DNA from 2 places in the Xanthocytophaga agilis genome. Region 1 is predicted to be linked to the other one. Evidence: riboswitches for the same ligand, from Rfam matches in the RefSeq annotation. Region 1 holds a riboswitch; the other holds the start of a gene.
What was found. A riboswitch is a leader RNA that binds a small molecule or an ion and turns the genes downstream of it on or off. The one in region 1 is predicted to bind thiamine pyrophosphate.
Positions count from the first base shown of each region.

Region 2: another riboswitch for thiamine pyrophosphate. It lies ahead of thiS (sulfur carrier protein ThiS); the one in region 1 lies ahead of QNI22_RS07705 (TonB-dependent receptor).

Region 1 is NZ_JASJOU010000002.1:214,421-222,284, reverse strand. Features, by position in the region: gene QNI22_RS07725 (hypothetical protein) at 1-118, shown strand, start outside; gene QNI22_RS07720 (pyridoxal phosphate-dependent decarboxylase family protein) at 1,125-2,660, shown strand; gene QNI22_RS07715 (hypothetical protein) at 2,708-3,379, shown strand; gene QNI22_RS07710 (hypothetical protein) at 3,424-3,828, opposite strand; TPP riboswitch at 4,425-4,520, shown strand; gene QNI22_RS07705 (TonB-dependent receptor) at 4,573-6,936, shown strand; gene QNI22_RS07700 (potassium channel family protein) at 7,069-7,864, shown strand, end outside.
Region 2 is NZ_JASJOU010000003.1:31,642-39,505, reverse strand. Features, by position in the region: gene QNI22_RS10610 (thiamine phosphate synthase) at 1-505, opposite strand, end outside; gene QNI22_RS10605 (thiamine phosphate synthase) at 439-1,047, opposite strand; gene thiC (phosphomethylpyrimidine synthase ThiC) at 1,114-2,955, opposite strand; gene thiS (sulfur carrier protein ThiS) at 2,960-3,163, opposite strand; TPP riboswitch at 3,235-3,326, opposite strand; gene QNI22_RS10590 (hypothetical protein) at 3,416-3,955, shown strand; gene QNI22_RS10585 (ClpXP adapter SpxH family protein) at 4,147-5,100, shown strand; gene QNI22_RS10580 (DUF4139 domain-containing protein) at 5,191-6,798, opposite strand; gene QNI22_RS10575 (gamma carbonic anhydrase family protein) at 6,982-7,548, shown strand.

The DNA.
Region 1 (7,864 bases):
ACAGATGTCGGTAAAGAATTTTTCAACCCAGACAAAAGAAAAGGTAGAAGAAAATGAGTTGGTAAAACATTTTGCTAGTATGGAACTAGCTAAAAAGTGGATAAATTCTGTAAGTTAACTATAGATAAAATAAATATAATACCTTGTGACTCTTAACCCTCAAGGTATTGCATTTATAAAGTTTCATGAGATTATTGTATTAAACCTATGATGATCTGGGTTCAGTAAAATAAATATGAAAACAAGTAAGTTCTTCCTTTCAGATAAATCCAATCTAAACTATGTGAAAATGAAACAGATATCTTTTAAATAAAGAGATTTATTATAGATACATCTCTGTAAAATGTGTATATAGTAATAAATCCCTGTGTATAGTTTTGGCATTTGTGTAAGAAAAGAGTAACTTTAGAAAAAATGGAATAGTTTATTCTTGATTCAAATCTCAATGTTTTCTAGATCCTTCTTGCATATATGGTGTACTCCTCGGAAATTACAATGTTCAGATCTTTACTCATTTGCTGAAAGATTGTCTACTCTAAACTTAATAATCTGAACGATTAATTATTATTTACCTGTTAATTTGTTTTCAACAGATCAAAAATACACCAATCCAAACTCTTTTGATTTTCAGATAGCATACAATTCCCTTTTGCTATAGATTCTAGTACGACCTATCCAACTTACAACAGTAAATCCGCTAATTAATAATTGTCTTTTTCTTGTATGCTCTCTTCGTTATCTATGTGAGTAAGAATACGTTATTTGTAAATTTAATATAACTTTTATGTATATATTGAAAATATGTATCTTTTTTTTGTGAAAATTGTAATTTATACTATTCTTTTTTAGTATATTATGGAAAAAATATACATATTGTGATATGTAGTTGTTTAGAGCGATACATAAAAGTGTTTTGTATTATTTTTATTTTTTAATTGTATTTTAACCAATGTCTAAGTATTTGTGTGTCAGATACCATTGGATGAGAACGGTTTATGCTAAGTAGATAATCTTCAGAAAAGCGATTCTAATGTACTGTTAGTCTTAATACCCTTAATTATAACCAAGCCTATTTAATCATATACCCAATTAATCATTACTTATTTCTGAATTATCTCCACATTATGTTTGATTCTAAAAACAGTTTGCAATTATCTGACTATGCACAATTACAGCTATCTCAGGAAGAGATGCGCAGATTTGGTTATAAGGTTATTGATACCATTATCGAGCACTCTGTAGTTCTTAAGGACAAGCCTGTTGTAAATATGGTAGGCCGTCAGCAAATGGAGGCCTTATTGCGGGAGCCCGCACCTCAAAAAGGAGCAAAGTGGGAAGATGTATTCGAACAAGCGATATGGGATATTTTTAGCCATATTATGCATATGAACCATCCACGTCTTTTTGGATGGGTACCAGGTCCCAGCAATTTTGTAAGTGTTATGGCTGATTTGCTGGCCACAGGATTCAATATTACTACTGGGGCATGGATGCTCTCTTCCGGACCCACTCAAATAGAAATCATTGTCATTGATTGGCTTAAGGAGATAATTGGTTTTCCCAAAAAAGCAGGCGGTATTATGGTGGGAGGGGGATCTATTGCAAATCTCAGTGGACTTACTGTTGCCAGAAAGATTAAGCTGAAAGATAAGATTGAGAATGCTGTGTTATATTTCTCAGACCAGGCGCACTGGTCTAATGAACGTGCTGCCTATATCCTGGGATTTGCAACTGACCAGATTCGAAAGATTCCGGTTGGCGCAGATTATTGTATGGATGTAGAATATCTGAGACAACAGATAGAAACAGATAAAGCTGCCGGACTACGTCCATTCTGTATAATTGCAAATGCTGGCACAACCAATACCGGAGCAATTGATTCATTAATGGAAATTTATGCTATCTGTGAGCAGGAAGATATGTGGTTGCATGTTGATGGTGCCTACGGAGCTGCTGCTGCTTTGAGTAAAGAAGCAAAAGAAATGCTGAATGGTATACAGTATGCTCACTCGCTCACTGTAGATCCTCACAAATGGTTTTTCCAACCTTATGAAGTGGGGTGCTTGTTAGTGAAAGAAGATAGATGGCTGGCAGAAACTTTCGATATGACTGCTGATTATATGCGTAATCTTGAAGAATCCATGAATGATGTTAATTTTTATGGAAAAGGTCTTCAGCTTACCCGATGTGACAGAGCACTCAAACTATGGATGTCTATCAAAATATTTGGTCTGGAGAACTTTAGCTCTGCTATTGATCGTGGTATCAAACTAGCAAAGTATGTACAGGATTTGTGGGAAGAGAGGGAGGGATGGCAGGTTATGAGTGATGCCAGGCTTGGTATTGTGACTTTTCGGTATGCGCCAGCTTCTCTTGATGAGAAGATGATTGAAGAACTAAATGATGCTATAGCTCTGGCTGTTGCAGATGATAAGTTTGCATTAACCCCAACTACAAGACTTAACGGAAAGCTGGTGATGCGTATGTGTACCATTAATCCTCGTACATCTGAAGATGATATACTCGAAACAGTTACCCGTATTCAGATGATAGCGAAGGAAGTGTATAACACACTAATGGTAAAACAAGTAGTGGCAGAAGATACTACTGCTGCTATGGTAAATATCGAGTATAAATATATGCAAAAGCAAAATAGTTAAACCTAGTTATAATTCATCCTATAATCTCAAAACCCTTTATCTAATTTATGCTAAACGCTGTTTATTCATCTGCACCTGCACAAGGAACAATTACTTTCAGTGTACTTACTAAAGATGATGTGGAAGGTGCTGTAGACTGCATTGCTTCTACTTTTACTTATGGAGAACCTATGACTAAGTTACTTGGTATTTCCAAAAAGGAATTTGATCATTTTGCAAAGTTGTTTGTAAATAAAGCTGTAACAGATGGATTGTCTGTTGTTGCAAAGGACAGTGTATCTGGAGAAGTTATTGGATGTTTGGTTTGTGAAGATTTTATCACTGAACTTCCTGAAGGGATTGAGACAATCTCAGAAAAGTTCTTCCCAATCTTTGGATTACTGGAAGAGCTGACCAATAAATTTAAAAGCCAGAATGTTGTAGAGCAGGGAGAATTATACCATTTATTTATGGGAGGGGTACGAAAAGAATTTGCTGGAAAAGGGATTATTGATGAACTTACTCTGGAAGCGGAAAAACTTGCACAGTCAAAAAACTTTAAAGGTGCAATTGGAGAAGCAACAGGACCAATCTCTCAGCATGTGTATGTAAATCGCTTTGGTTACCAACCACTTGATATTGTTGAATACAAAGATTTTTTATTTGAGGATACACCTGTATTTGCCGACATTCAGGATTGTGAGAAATGCCAGTTGATTATCAAATATTTCAATAATTAAGTTAAAAAGAATCCCACTGTTTGTGTGCAGTGGGATTCTTTCTTTTATTTGCTTTTAAACCATTGATAAGCTTGCTCAAAAGATGCTGCGAATTTTTCTACAGTATGCAGAGAAACAAACTTTTCTCCCAAGGCTTTCTTATTCGTGATTTCTCCGAAAATGCTTTCAGGCAAATTTAATGCGATTTTCTGTAAACCTGCTTTCTTAAGATCTTCACTCCAAATGTCGTTGACATACTGAGCTGTTTCAGGCAAGCCACCTTTAAACTCGATCAGATCAGCTATCATAAAAGGCGCTTTGTATTTAATGATCGCTTCTGTTATTTTTTGCATACCTTCTTTGGCTTTTGCATCGTTAACGAAACCAATCCATTTATACTCAACAGTTTGATGTGTTGGATTGTACACCACTTCTACGTGGGGGGCCTTGTAATAAGATATCTTTTCCATGATCTTTAAGAAGGAATTTTTATATGTAGTATAACTAATTTATAAATGATCAAACAAAAATAATGTCTTTATTGACTATTTAATAATCATAGAGGGCAGATAATGAACAATGTAATAGATTCTTTTTAAAGAAAGTATATATAGATGGATGCAATAATAGAATAAAAAAAGACAACTGGATATTAAAATTAGCAGTTGCTGTATTTATAAATAAGTAATGAAAAATAGTGCGAATTTTGGAGTTACAATTATTCCTATTTTTCATTTATGTATTTAAAAATCATTTTTATGTTTTTAAGTATAAATGTTCGTGCATTGGCACAATGAAGCTCGTTTAATAAATAAAGAATAAGGTTTGTAGAGTAATTTTATCCCATTTTTTGAAATTTATGTCTTTTAGATGCTTTTGATTACCAGTTTGTTGTATATGTATTATAGGTGATCAGAAATTAATTTTATGCTAACATCAAAAGAACTGCAGGTAAGTTTTTTAGAAGATTAGTCAAACACATACATAAATTTTATACCTTTGCAGTGTTCTCTTTATTTTTTAGAGAACCTATCATACTAAGAGAATACAATTATAATGTAAGAATAATTGGTCTTAGGGGTGCCTTATTATTACGGGCTGAGATCATACCCTTGAACCTGATTCGGTTAGTACCGACGAAGGAAAAGACAAAAGAAGGCTTGTCAGCCCCTGGCATACCTTATGTTTTATCCTGCAAAACTTCAATTGCATTCATGAAGAAATTTACTCTTCTTTTTATGGCAATGATGCTAGCATCTTTGTCATGGGCACAATACACTATTTCGGGTAAAGTAACCTCTGCAGGACAGCCATTGCCAGGCGCTACGGTAAGTCTGCAAAATACTTTTAAAGGCTCTCTCTCAATGACTGATGGCAGATATTATTTGCGTAATCTCCCTTCTGGAAAGTATGTAGTGATAATCAGCTTTATCGGATATGAAAAATTAAGTAGGGAAATCGACTTAACTTCAGATCAGATACTGGATATCGATTTGAAAAAGATGGAATACATAGCAGACGAAATCGTAGTTGCTGCAACAAGAGCTTCGCAGAAATCAGGCACTACTTTTACTTCTGTGGACAAAGCGACACTCGCCAAACAGAATCTTGGACAAGACCTTCCATTTCTATTAAATCAAACTCCTTCTGTTGTCGTTAGTTCTGATGCAGGTGCAGGAGTAGGATATACAGGTATTCGCATTCGGGGAAGTGATCCTACGCGTATTAATGTCACTGTCAATGGTATTCCTCTTAATGATGCGGAATCACATGGAGTGTATTGGGTAAATATGCCCGATTTTGCTTCGTCTGTTGACAATATTCAGATTCAACGGGGTGTTGGTACATCAACAAATGGTGCTGCTTCTTTTGGCGCAAGTGTGAATGTGCAGACAAATCAGCTGAATGAAAAACATTATGCCGAAATCAACAATGCCTATGGATCTTTTAACACCTGGAAACATACTGCCCGGGTAGGTACAGGCCTGATAAATGGGAAATGGACTTTTGACGGACGGCTATCAAAAATCAGTTCAGATGGGTATGTAGACAGAGCGTCCAGCAATCTGAAATCCTTCTTTTTATCGGGTGGATATTATGCTGGTGGCACTATGATTAAGTTCAATGTCTTTTCTGGTAAAGAAGTGACCTATCAGGCATGGAATGGTGTACCTGAATATCTTCTGAAGACGGATCGTACATATAATGCCTATACGTATGATAATCAGACTGATAATTACCAGCAAGATCATTATCAGCTCTTCCTGACACATGAGTTTAATCGTAATTGGAATGCTAACCTAGCACTACATTATACACATGGAGAAGGCTACTATGAAGAATATAAACCAGGAGAGAGCTTGAGTTCCTATAATCTTCCTTCTATTAGTATTGGAGATTCTGTGATTACGGCAACGGATTTAATTCGGAGGCGTTGGTTAAATAATGATTTTTATGGTCTGGTTTGGTCTGTCAGTTATAATACATTAAAACGATTCTCTGCAATATTGGGTGGCGGAGCAAATAATTATACTGGTGAACATTATGGGGAGATAATATGGGCAAGATTTGCCAGTACCAGTGAAATCAGACAACGATATTATAATGATGATGCCAGTAAAGGAGATATCAATTTCTATGCAAAGGGGAATTATGATTTTTCAGACAAGTTTAATGCCTTTTTGGATTTACAATATCGATATATTGCTTACTCATTTCTTGGCTTTGACCATAATCTGCGTAATATAGAGCAATCTGCTACCTATAACTTCTTTAATCCCAAAGTAGGTATTACCTATCTGTTTTCTGATGAAAACAGTGCTTATGCTTCCTATAGTGTCGGCCATCGGGAACCTACCCGGGATGATTTTGTTCAGTCTACTCCAGATAGTCGCCCTAAGCCTGAAAGCTTACAGAATCTGGAGGTAGGATTTCGAAAACAAAATAAGAGCTATCTTCTATCTGCCAATTATTATCTGATGAATTATAAAAATCAACTGGTACTTACCGGGCAAATTAACGATGTAGGTGCATATACCCGAACCAATATTGCACGAAGTTATCGTATGGGAGTTGAAGTAGAAGGAAATGTGAAACTTTCGTCAAAATGGACGCTAGGTGCTAATGCAACGTTCAGTAAAAACAAGATTCGTAACTACCAGGAGTATATTGATAACTACGATACACAGATACAGGAGGTGAAGAAGTATAAAGAGACAGATATTTCATTTTCTCCAAATATTATTGCTGCCGGAACTTTATCCTATAAACCTCTGGCTGGCCTGGAAGTAAGCTGGTTATCTAAATATGTAGGAAAGCAATATCTGGATAATACCTCCAGCAATAATCGTAAACTAAATAGTTTTTTTGTAAACGATATTCGGGTCAACTATATGATTAAACCAAAGTTTGTGAAGGAAATTGGACTCAATTTATTGGTAAACAATCTTTTCAATTACCTGTATGAATCCAACGGATATACATTCAGCTATATCTCTGAAGGTACATTTACTACCGAAAATTATTATTACCCACAAGCAGGAACTAATTTTCTCTTATCTTTAAATCTTAAGTTCTAAGAAAATATAAAACTCATAAACTAAGAGGCAACTTTACAAATACATCATTTGTAAAGTTGCCTCTTAGTTTATGAGTTATTAGTAATAACAAAATTTTGTAAGTTGTGTCTTGTACTCTGTTACTCAATTTACATGCGGTCTTATCTATACGTTATCTCTAAGATTTATATTCCTCTACTACTTTTTGCAGGATCTATCTTGTCAGGTGTAGTTGGATATGTGGTGATAGAAAATTATTCATGGTTAGATGCTCTTTATATGACATCTATTACCGTATCGACAGTTGGATTTACAGAGGTGCATCCTTTATCATCTACAGGAAGGGTCTTTACTATCTTTCTGATATTGTTTAACATCAGCATTTTTACCTATTTTATCACAGTAGTGAGTCGTTTTGTGTTTGATGGGGAGTTTATTCAGTCTTACAAAGCCTTTAAAATGAAAGAAGCCCTTAATGAGATTAGAGATCATGTAATTGTCTGTGGATTTGGACGTAATGGAAGAGAGGCTGCCTCTGTTTTATACAGAAATAAAATTCCATTTGTGGTCGTTGAGATGAACGCGGACAAATTTGAGAATGCAGACTTTCCTTTAACACACAGAATGATAGCAGATGCTACCAAAGATGAAATATTGCTGGAAGCAGGAATAGATCGTGCTCGTTCATTGATTTGTGCTATGCCTAACGATGCAGATAATGTATTTGTAGTATTAACGGCACGCGATCTCAATAGAAAGATTACCATTATTAGTCGTGCTTCAGATTATACCAGTGTTCGCAAACTGAAGATTGCTGGTGCTAACAATGTGATTATGCCTGATACAATAGGAGGGGCGCATATGGCTATGCTCACTCTAATGCCAGACGTAAAAGAATTTATCGACTTACTAAGTACACAGATGAGTGATAACTTTCAGATTGCTGAAC
Region 2 (7,864 bases), on a different contig from region 1:
CTTCCAGGCCTAATATTGGGCTGAGTTTTTCTTTGGTGGTAGTAAACCGGAAGGGTCCGAGGCCTACATAGGTACATTGTTCATCTACGCGCTGGAGTATATCTTCCAGGGTATTGGCTGTTCCTCCAATAATTTTATCCGGACCAACAATCTGACGGGCAACTGCTACCGACATATCTGTGAGGCCAAGATGTACACCATGTGCATCTACTGCATGGGCAACATCCGGGAAGTCGTTGATAATCAGTTTCGCCCTATAGGGTTCGCACAAGGCTCTGATGGCAATAGCTACCTGTTCTACTTCCTGGGCTGGCACATTTTTCCAGCGCAGCTGTATCCAGTCACAACCAGCATCCAGGGCACGTTGAATGTTGCGTAATTGTTCGGCTGGACTATGTCCCTGAGAGATATAATGAAGTTTACTTACCATATGTTTTATTAGTAGGTGTCTGTAATGCGCTTTAAACTTCTGAATCGTTGTACCGCTTTCTGTGGTTGTGTCCATAGCGTACCTAATACTGCTACACCCTCGAAACCGTAGGCTGCTGCCTGGTGTATATTGGTTTCATCTATACCCCCTAATCCAATGCGTTTTGCTTGAGTGGATTGGCGTGGCGGTAACTGAAAGTCACCTGATACAACAGCCGTATACCCTTGTTTGGAAATGCTGTTGAAGACAGGTCCATAAAACACATAATCAAACTGCTGAGCTGTAGTATTATAGTCACTAAGTTGATGCAGGGAAGTTGAAAGCGTAATATCCTTCTGCCGATGTAAAGACAACTCGGTTTGTGAAACTGTTTTTCTATTTGCCTCAGTGTAATGCAGGCGTTGTAATCCTAATTCTTCTGCCAGTTTATGATGTTGATGAATAGTAATCTGGCTTCGGTAGGGAAGCGCAATACCCTGTATAAGCTCAGCTACCTGATCAGCAGACCATTGAGGTTTACGACAGTGAAATACAGACAATCCTTCCTCAAAAAGAACATTGACTATCTGTGCTTCTTTCTCAATAGCTTCCGGACTGGATAGTACAATAAGATCCATAGCTGGTATCATTTTAAACCTGTTGTGGTTGATTTACAGGAACCACAACAGGCCATAGTGAATAACTTACAAGTACAGTTCGCTTCCCTGTTGTTTAAATTCCTCCGATTTCTCTACCATATTCTTTTCTGCAAAGTCACGGATTTCCTGAGTAATATGCATAGAGCAGAATTTAGGTCCGCACATAGAGCAGAAGTGGGCGACCTTGGCCCCGTCAGCAGGAAGCGTTTCATCATGAAATTCGCGTGCAGTATCTGGGTCCAGTGAAAGGTTAAACTGATCTTCCCAGCGAAACTCAAAGCGGGCTTTGCTCAGGGCGTTGTCCCGGTATTGTGCTCCCGGATGTCCTTTTGCCAGGTCGGCTGCATGAGCGGCAATTTTATAGGCAATTACTCCATCTTTTACATCTTTCTTATTTGGTAGACCCAGGTGTTCTTTGGGCGTAACATAACAAAGCATAGCTGTACCAAACCAACCAATCATGGCTGCACCAATAGCAGATGTAATATGATCATAACCAGGAGCAATGTCTGTTGTTAATGGCCCTAATGTATAGAAAGGTGCCTCATGGCATTCTTTCAGTTGTTTGTCCATATTCTCTTTGATCAGATGCATAGGCACATGACCAGGGCCTTCGATAATAACCTGTACGTCGTGTTTCCAAGCTATTTTGGTGAGTTCTCCTAAGGTCTCCAGTTCAGCAAACTGAGCTGCATCATTGGCATCGGCAATCGAACCCGGACGCAAACCATCACCTAGAGAGAAAGAAACATCATACTGTTTCATGATTTCACAAAGTTCCTCAAAGTGAGTATACAGGAAGTTCTCCTTATGATGCGCCAGACACCATTTGGCCATAATAGAACCGCCTCTGGAAACAATACCTGTGACTCGCTTGGCTGTAAGTGGAATATAACGTAACAACACCCCTGCGTGAATGGTAAAATAATCCACTCCCTGCTCAGCCTGTTCAATGATCGTATCCCGAAATATTTCCCATGTCAGTGCTTCCGGACGTCCACCTACTTTTTCCAGCGCCTGATAGATAGGAACTGTTCCGATGGGTACAGGGGAATTGCGTATAATCCACTCACGGGTTTCATGTATATTTTTGCCTGTAGACAAATCCATGATGGTATCTGCTCCCCAGCGACAGGCCCATACAGCTTTTTCTACTTCTTCTTCAATGCTGGATGAGACTGCACTGTTGCCCAGATTGGCATTGATCTTTACTAGAAAGTTGCGTCCAATAATCATGGATTCACTTTCTGGATGGTTGATATTGGATGGGATTACAGCTCTTCCTGCTGCTACTTCCTGTCGTACAAACTCTGGTGTAATGAGTCCTTTGGGTGTGTTGGCTCCAAAAGAATGGCCTGCGTGTTGTTGAGCTAGGGTTTCGTATTGTCCATTTAATAGGTCTTTCAAGTAATCGATGCGCTGATTTTCCCGAATGGCTATGTATTCCATTTCAGGTGTAATAATCCCTTTTTTGGCATAATGAAGCTGAGTGACATTGTTTCCTGCTTTGGCTCGTAATGGTTTCTGAATGTGTTCAAACCGAAGATGATCCAGCGAGGTGTCATACAGTCGTTTTTTGCCATAGTCAGATGTAATCTCAGGAAGTTGTTCTACATCTCCCCGTTTCGTAATCCAGCTTTGGCGTAAGCGAGGCAATCCTTTGCGCACATCAATAGCAATGGCCGGATCTGTATAGGGTCCACTGGTGTCATATACTGTAACCGGAGCATTCGTTTCTTTGTTGCCGGATGACAGTTTGGTATCTGTTAGAGAGATTTCACGCATGGCTACTTCAATGTCATGCAGATTACCTTTGACATAGATCTTTTGTGAGCCAGGAAAGGGATCACAGGAAATGGTGTGTGTGGATGGTTGTTCGGTTGTCATAGAATTATCCTCCTTGAGTGGCTTTGATGAGTAATACGTTGTCGTTGGGATGTAGCGTATGGGTGCCCCAGTTGGGTCTGGGTATGACAGCCTGGTTGATTGCAACTGCAACGCCTTTCTGTTTGTCAGGCAAAACAATATCCATCAATTGCTGCACAGTGCAATTATCCGGAAAGGTCTTTGATTCTTGGTTAAGTATGATGTCCATTCCTGAAAATAGGTTATGACTTCAGGAGTGGCTACACAGGAGGAGAATGCTATGGATATAGCACTACTATAGTGTGTTGCGGTACTTTTCCCTTCGCCGGTACTAACCGGATCAGGTTCCAAGGGTATCATCTCAGCCAGTTAAGGCACCCCTAAAGCTTAGGACAAAGGTATAAAAACTTGTTTGAACTTTCCTAGAAAAAAGTTTAGCTCTTTAGTTTTGTAGCAAGTACATGAAAAATGTACAATAAATATGGAATTCCAATGTGTGTCGCATCCTATTGGAAAAAAACAAATGAGACCTGGAAGCAGACACTACCCAAACTTAGTCCCTGATGTCAGTCTGCTGGCTGTGATAGGATTTATGATTGCTACTTTTTATATGATTAGTTCTTCTTTTCGAGGTCTCGGAGATTTTAATGAAATGCATGTCAGATTACCGGATACAGTAAGTTGGAATACATGTTCGGTAATTGATGGAAAGATCACAGAAATATATCTGGACAAAACACAATGGCTGTGTGTATTGGTAGATAATAAAAAACGGAATTCTCATTTGATTCCTATGCCTTTATTTAATGCATTTCAGCAAACCATTCATTCTATTCTTTCTTCTTCAGATGATAAAGATATAGAACGGTTTGTAATTCTTGCAGACAAGAATACCAAAATGCATGTTATTCAGCGTTTATTTGATTGTTTTCAGGCAGAGGGAATTAACAAGTTTATACTGAGAGTTGATGCGAACTCTCCTAAGCTCAATGAGTATTTAAAGTTTTTGAAGGCTCACTAGTTTGACAAAAAATAGTCAGCAGTATTCTATTTTAGTAAAAAGCGTTTCATGAATCATTATGGAATATAGTCATATTTTTCTGACTAATTGACTGATGGATGAATAGTAACCAACTTTGCTGTCGAGTTACAAATTAATCCTACACAAAGAGTTATACATCATGTCGGAATCATTCTGGAAAACAGGCGGTTTTGAGTAAGGATGTCAATGATAAACAGAAAAAGATAATGAACCAGGAAATCAAAAATCCACTTTTATGTGATCCCGCAAGTGGTGTATGTGAAATACCAGCAGGAGATGAGAAGACCGAATCTGTAAAAGCGGTAGCGGGCCAAAAGCCTGTAAAGATACTCTATTATACTGATCCGATCTGTTCAACCTGCTGGGGTATTGAACCTCAATTACGGAAGCTGAAACTGGAGTACGGAAAGTACATTGATATCGAGTATCGTATGGGAGGACTACTGCCCGACTGGAGTTATAATAGTGGAGGAATAAGTAAACCCAGTGATGTGTCATATCATTGGGACGAAGTGAGTTTGCACTATGATATGCCTATTGATGGCGATGTATGGCTGGAAGATCCATTGGATTCTTCGTATCCTCCTTCTATTGCAGTAAAGGCTGCAGAGTTACAGGATAAAGAAAAGGCTGTAGCCTTCCTGCGTAAGCTGCGTGAATTTGTCTTTTTGGAGAAAAAGAACATTACCCGATGGGAGCATATACAAAAAGCTGCAGCAGCCGTAGGACTAGATACTTTTCAGTTAAAAGAAGATGTTAAGGAGAAAGGGAAACAACTTTTTGAAGAAGATTTATCTTATGGTCGGTCACTGGGTGTAAGAGGTTTTCCAACTATGTTCTTTTCAGATGCAGACAATAATCAATGTATGGTGTATGGGTTTAAACCCTATGAGATCTTTGAAGGTGCTGTCCAGAAAGTATTTCCTACTGCCAAAAAACAACAGATTGTTATTGACTCGCCTTTTTCTCTTTTTACACATTATCCAACATTGACCCCTAAAGAATACGCCGTTTTGGCAGAGGTCTCTGTAGAAGAGTCGACTCTTCAGCTGGAAAAGTTAGTTCAGGAAGGAAAGCTGGAGAAGCATGCTATCAAAACCGGGTCTCTCTACAAAGTAAAATAAGTTTCTGAGAATACCTATCAAAACGCCTGTCTCTTCTTACTGGACAGGCGTTTGTTATATAAACCAGATCTTCTGGCATGTATGTTGGGGTTACTTGAATCTCGGAGTGCGTACAACCCTGCTTTTTCGCAGCGAAAGAGTTTTGTTTTTTGGATATTTGACTGTAAAAGCAATTTTGTATTTGACAATTTCCCCTGGTGATATCTGGCGTTTCCATTGTAATCGTCCGGATGGTGTATCCAGTTCTGCTCCGGAAATTTCGTCTGTTTCTACACTAATATCACTTTCCTGAGATATAGGTACCTGATCTTGAATTTTGATTTGAACAGGGGTTGGTCGGTTGTTTCGAATTGAAATTTCGTAAACCAGTGCTTCGCTTTTCTTTCCTCCAATGGATTTGTTTGCTGCAAAATCTTCGACTTTGGTCCGTTTCACGATTACCTGATTATCACGCCCGAGAGATAAGTCCAGTGTATCTCCCAATAGCTGTGTATTAATGTTGGATTCACCTATGTATGTATTTCCAAAATACACATTGGCTTTGCCATCGATAAGATTTAGTTGTTTCCAGCCTGTAACTTTTGCTAGCAGAAAAGCACTCATATCCACTTTAGGAATGGTAAGATACTCGTATAGCGCATTCAGATTGTGATCGGAAATATGAATCTGATACGAATCTTTGTTGGTTGGAATTGTATGGATCTTGTCTATTTTAAATGTCGCAGCTAATTCAGAAACTGTTATTCCTTCATCTCCTGACGATCCCTCTTCCTTGGCAGACCAGTTTTGCTGATTAAAAAGTTGATTTTGTACCAATCCTTCATTGGCTCCAGAGTTATAATTTAAAATCCAGGTGCTAAGATAAGGGCGTGATGCTTCCAACGAAGGATCAGCCGTTGACAACGTAAGTTTAACATCTTTCCAGTCTATCCCTGTACCATTATAAATACGTGCATTATATTTAAGTGATACAGGCTTACTGATATCAGTTGCAATCAAATCATAGGTAGCTTCCCAACTGGCATTATGAACAATGTACCGGATTTCAAATTCTACACGTTGCTCGGTAGCTGAGGATACAACAAGATTAATTTCTTTTCGTCTGGTATCTATTTGTGTCTTTAAATGTTCGGATTGCTTGGAAACAGAATCCAGGCTAACAGACAGACTTTTTAATTGTATATTGAGTGTAGTAAGTGAATTATTGATTTTGAGGGTTCGGTCACGATAAAAATCAGCAGCTTTCATTAACTCAGTTATGGTAGTTCCACTCTCTTTTCCACCTAGTTTCTGATTTTCGCTTAGGAGTTTCTTTTCTGTATTGTATGCATCTATCTGATTGGTCACCAGTTCAATCTGTTGTTGAAGTATTTTTATACTATCTGTTTGCCTTTTGATTCTTAAATCCACTTCTTCAGGAGTTATTGTTCTTGTTCCTGTAGATATGGATAATATTTCTACCTCTCCTTTGGGAGTTATCTGTATACTCCTTTCTTCCAGGAATGGAGACAGACCTTTAAAGTTTATGGTATTTTTCCCTTTGATAAGGCGTATTGCCTGGCTATTTTTGATTTCAGCCCCATCCAGATAGACAGTTACCTCCTCTATTCTGGATTCTGTTTGAATACTTTGAGGCTGTTGAGCTTGGGTAAGGTAGTAAGTAGATAACAGAAAAAGGAGAAAGACTATTTTTTTCATAGACGGATTCGGCTAAAAAGTGTATAAAGTTTATAACTTCCCAAAAATACGGTCTTTTTGGTCAATGAATAATGTATTATAGACGTAAAACATACGTTATTTTTTATCAACATATGATGAAACTTATATTTGCATTCTTTTGAGAAATAAGGTCTTGATTACAATCTAACCACCAACAATTCTATGTCGAATCTACAACCTACTATTCATCCTTCAGCCCGTATCATGCAGGGAGTTATCATTGAAGGAGATGTAACTATTGGCGAAAATACCTATATCGGATCCGGATCTATTATTACAGCCAATGGTGGCTCTATTCATATTGGTAACAACACCGTGATTATGGAAAATGCCATTATTCGTAGCAATAAGAAGTTTCCCTGTTTGATAGGTGATAATGTATTGGTAGGACCTAAAGCCTGCATTACGGGAGCTATCATTCATAAAGCCTGTTTTATTGCTACCAATGCTACTATCTTTCATGGAGCCGAGTTATCCAATGGAACCGTGCTGGCTGTAAATGGAATCATCCATGTAGGGACATTCTGTCCAGAGAATACATTTATACCTATTAATCACATTGGCTTTGGAAATCCTGTCAAAGTGTACGGGCCAGGAGAGATACAGGAATTTCATGCAGAGCTACGAAAAGTAGGATTTGTCAAGTATGTATATGACATTGACACCACAGGGCTATCCAATACTGATTTGTATACCAAACTGACCGAAACCTTTCTGGCTAATCTCTGAAACAGCTAAACATGATCATCTCAAATTTTGAATGAGAGTTTGTTAAAAGAGAAAGCTGCCTTTAAATGTGTGTGGAAGTACAGATGCAAGGAATCTTCTTTTTATGAAGTTGGTGTCTTCGTATATTCTATGTATAAAGAGAAAACACTCATCTTTAGTATCTCAATCCCTCCCTATCCTCCTGAAAGGATCTCTTGACAAATAGAGTTGCGTTTGTGCTATTATAGAAAGAATATACTCCAATCGGAAAGGCCACCGGTCTTGTCACAAGATCCTTACAGGAGGACAACGGAGGAAGGATAGGAAGAGAAAGAGA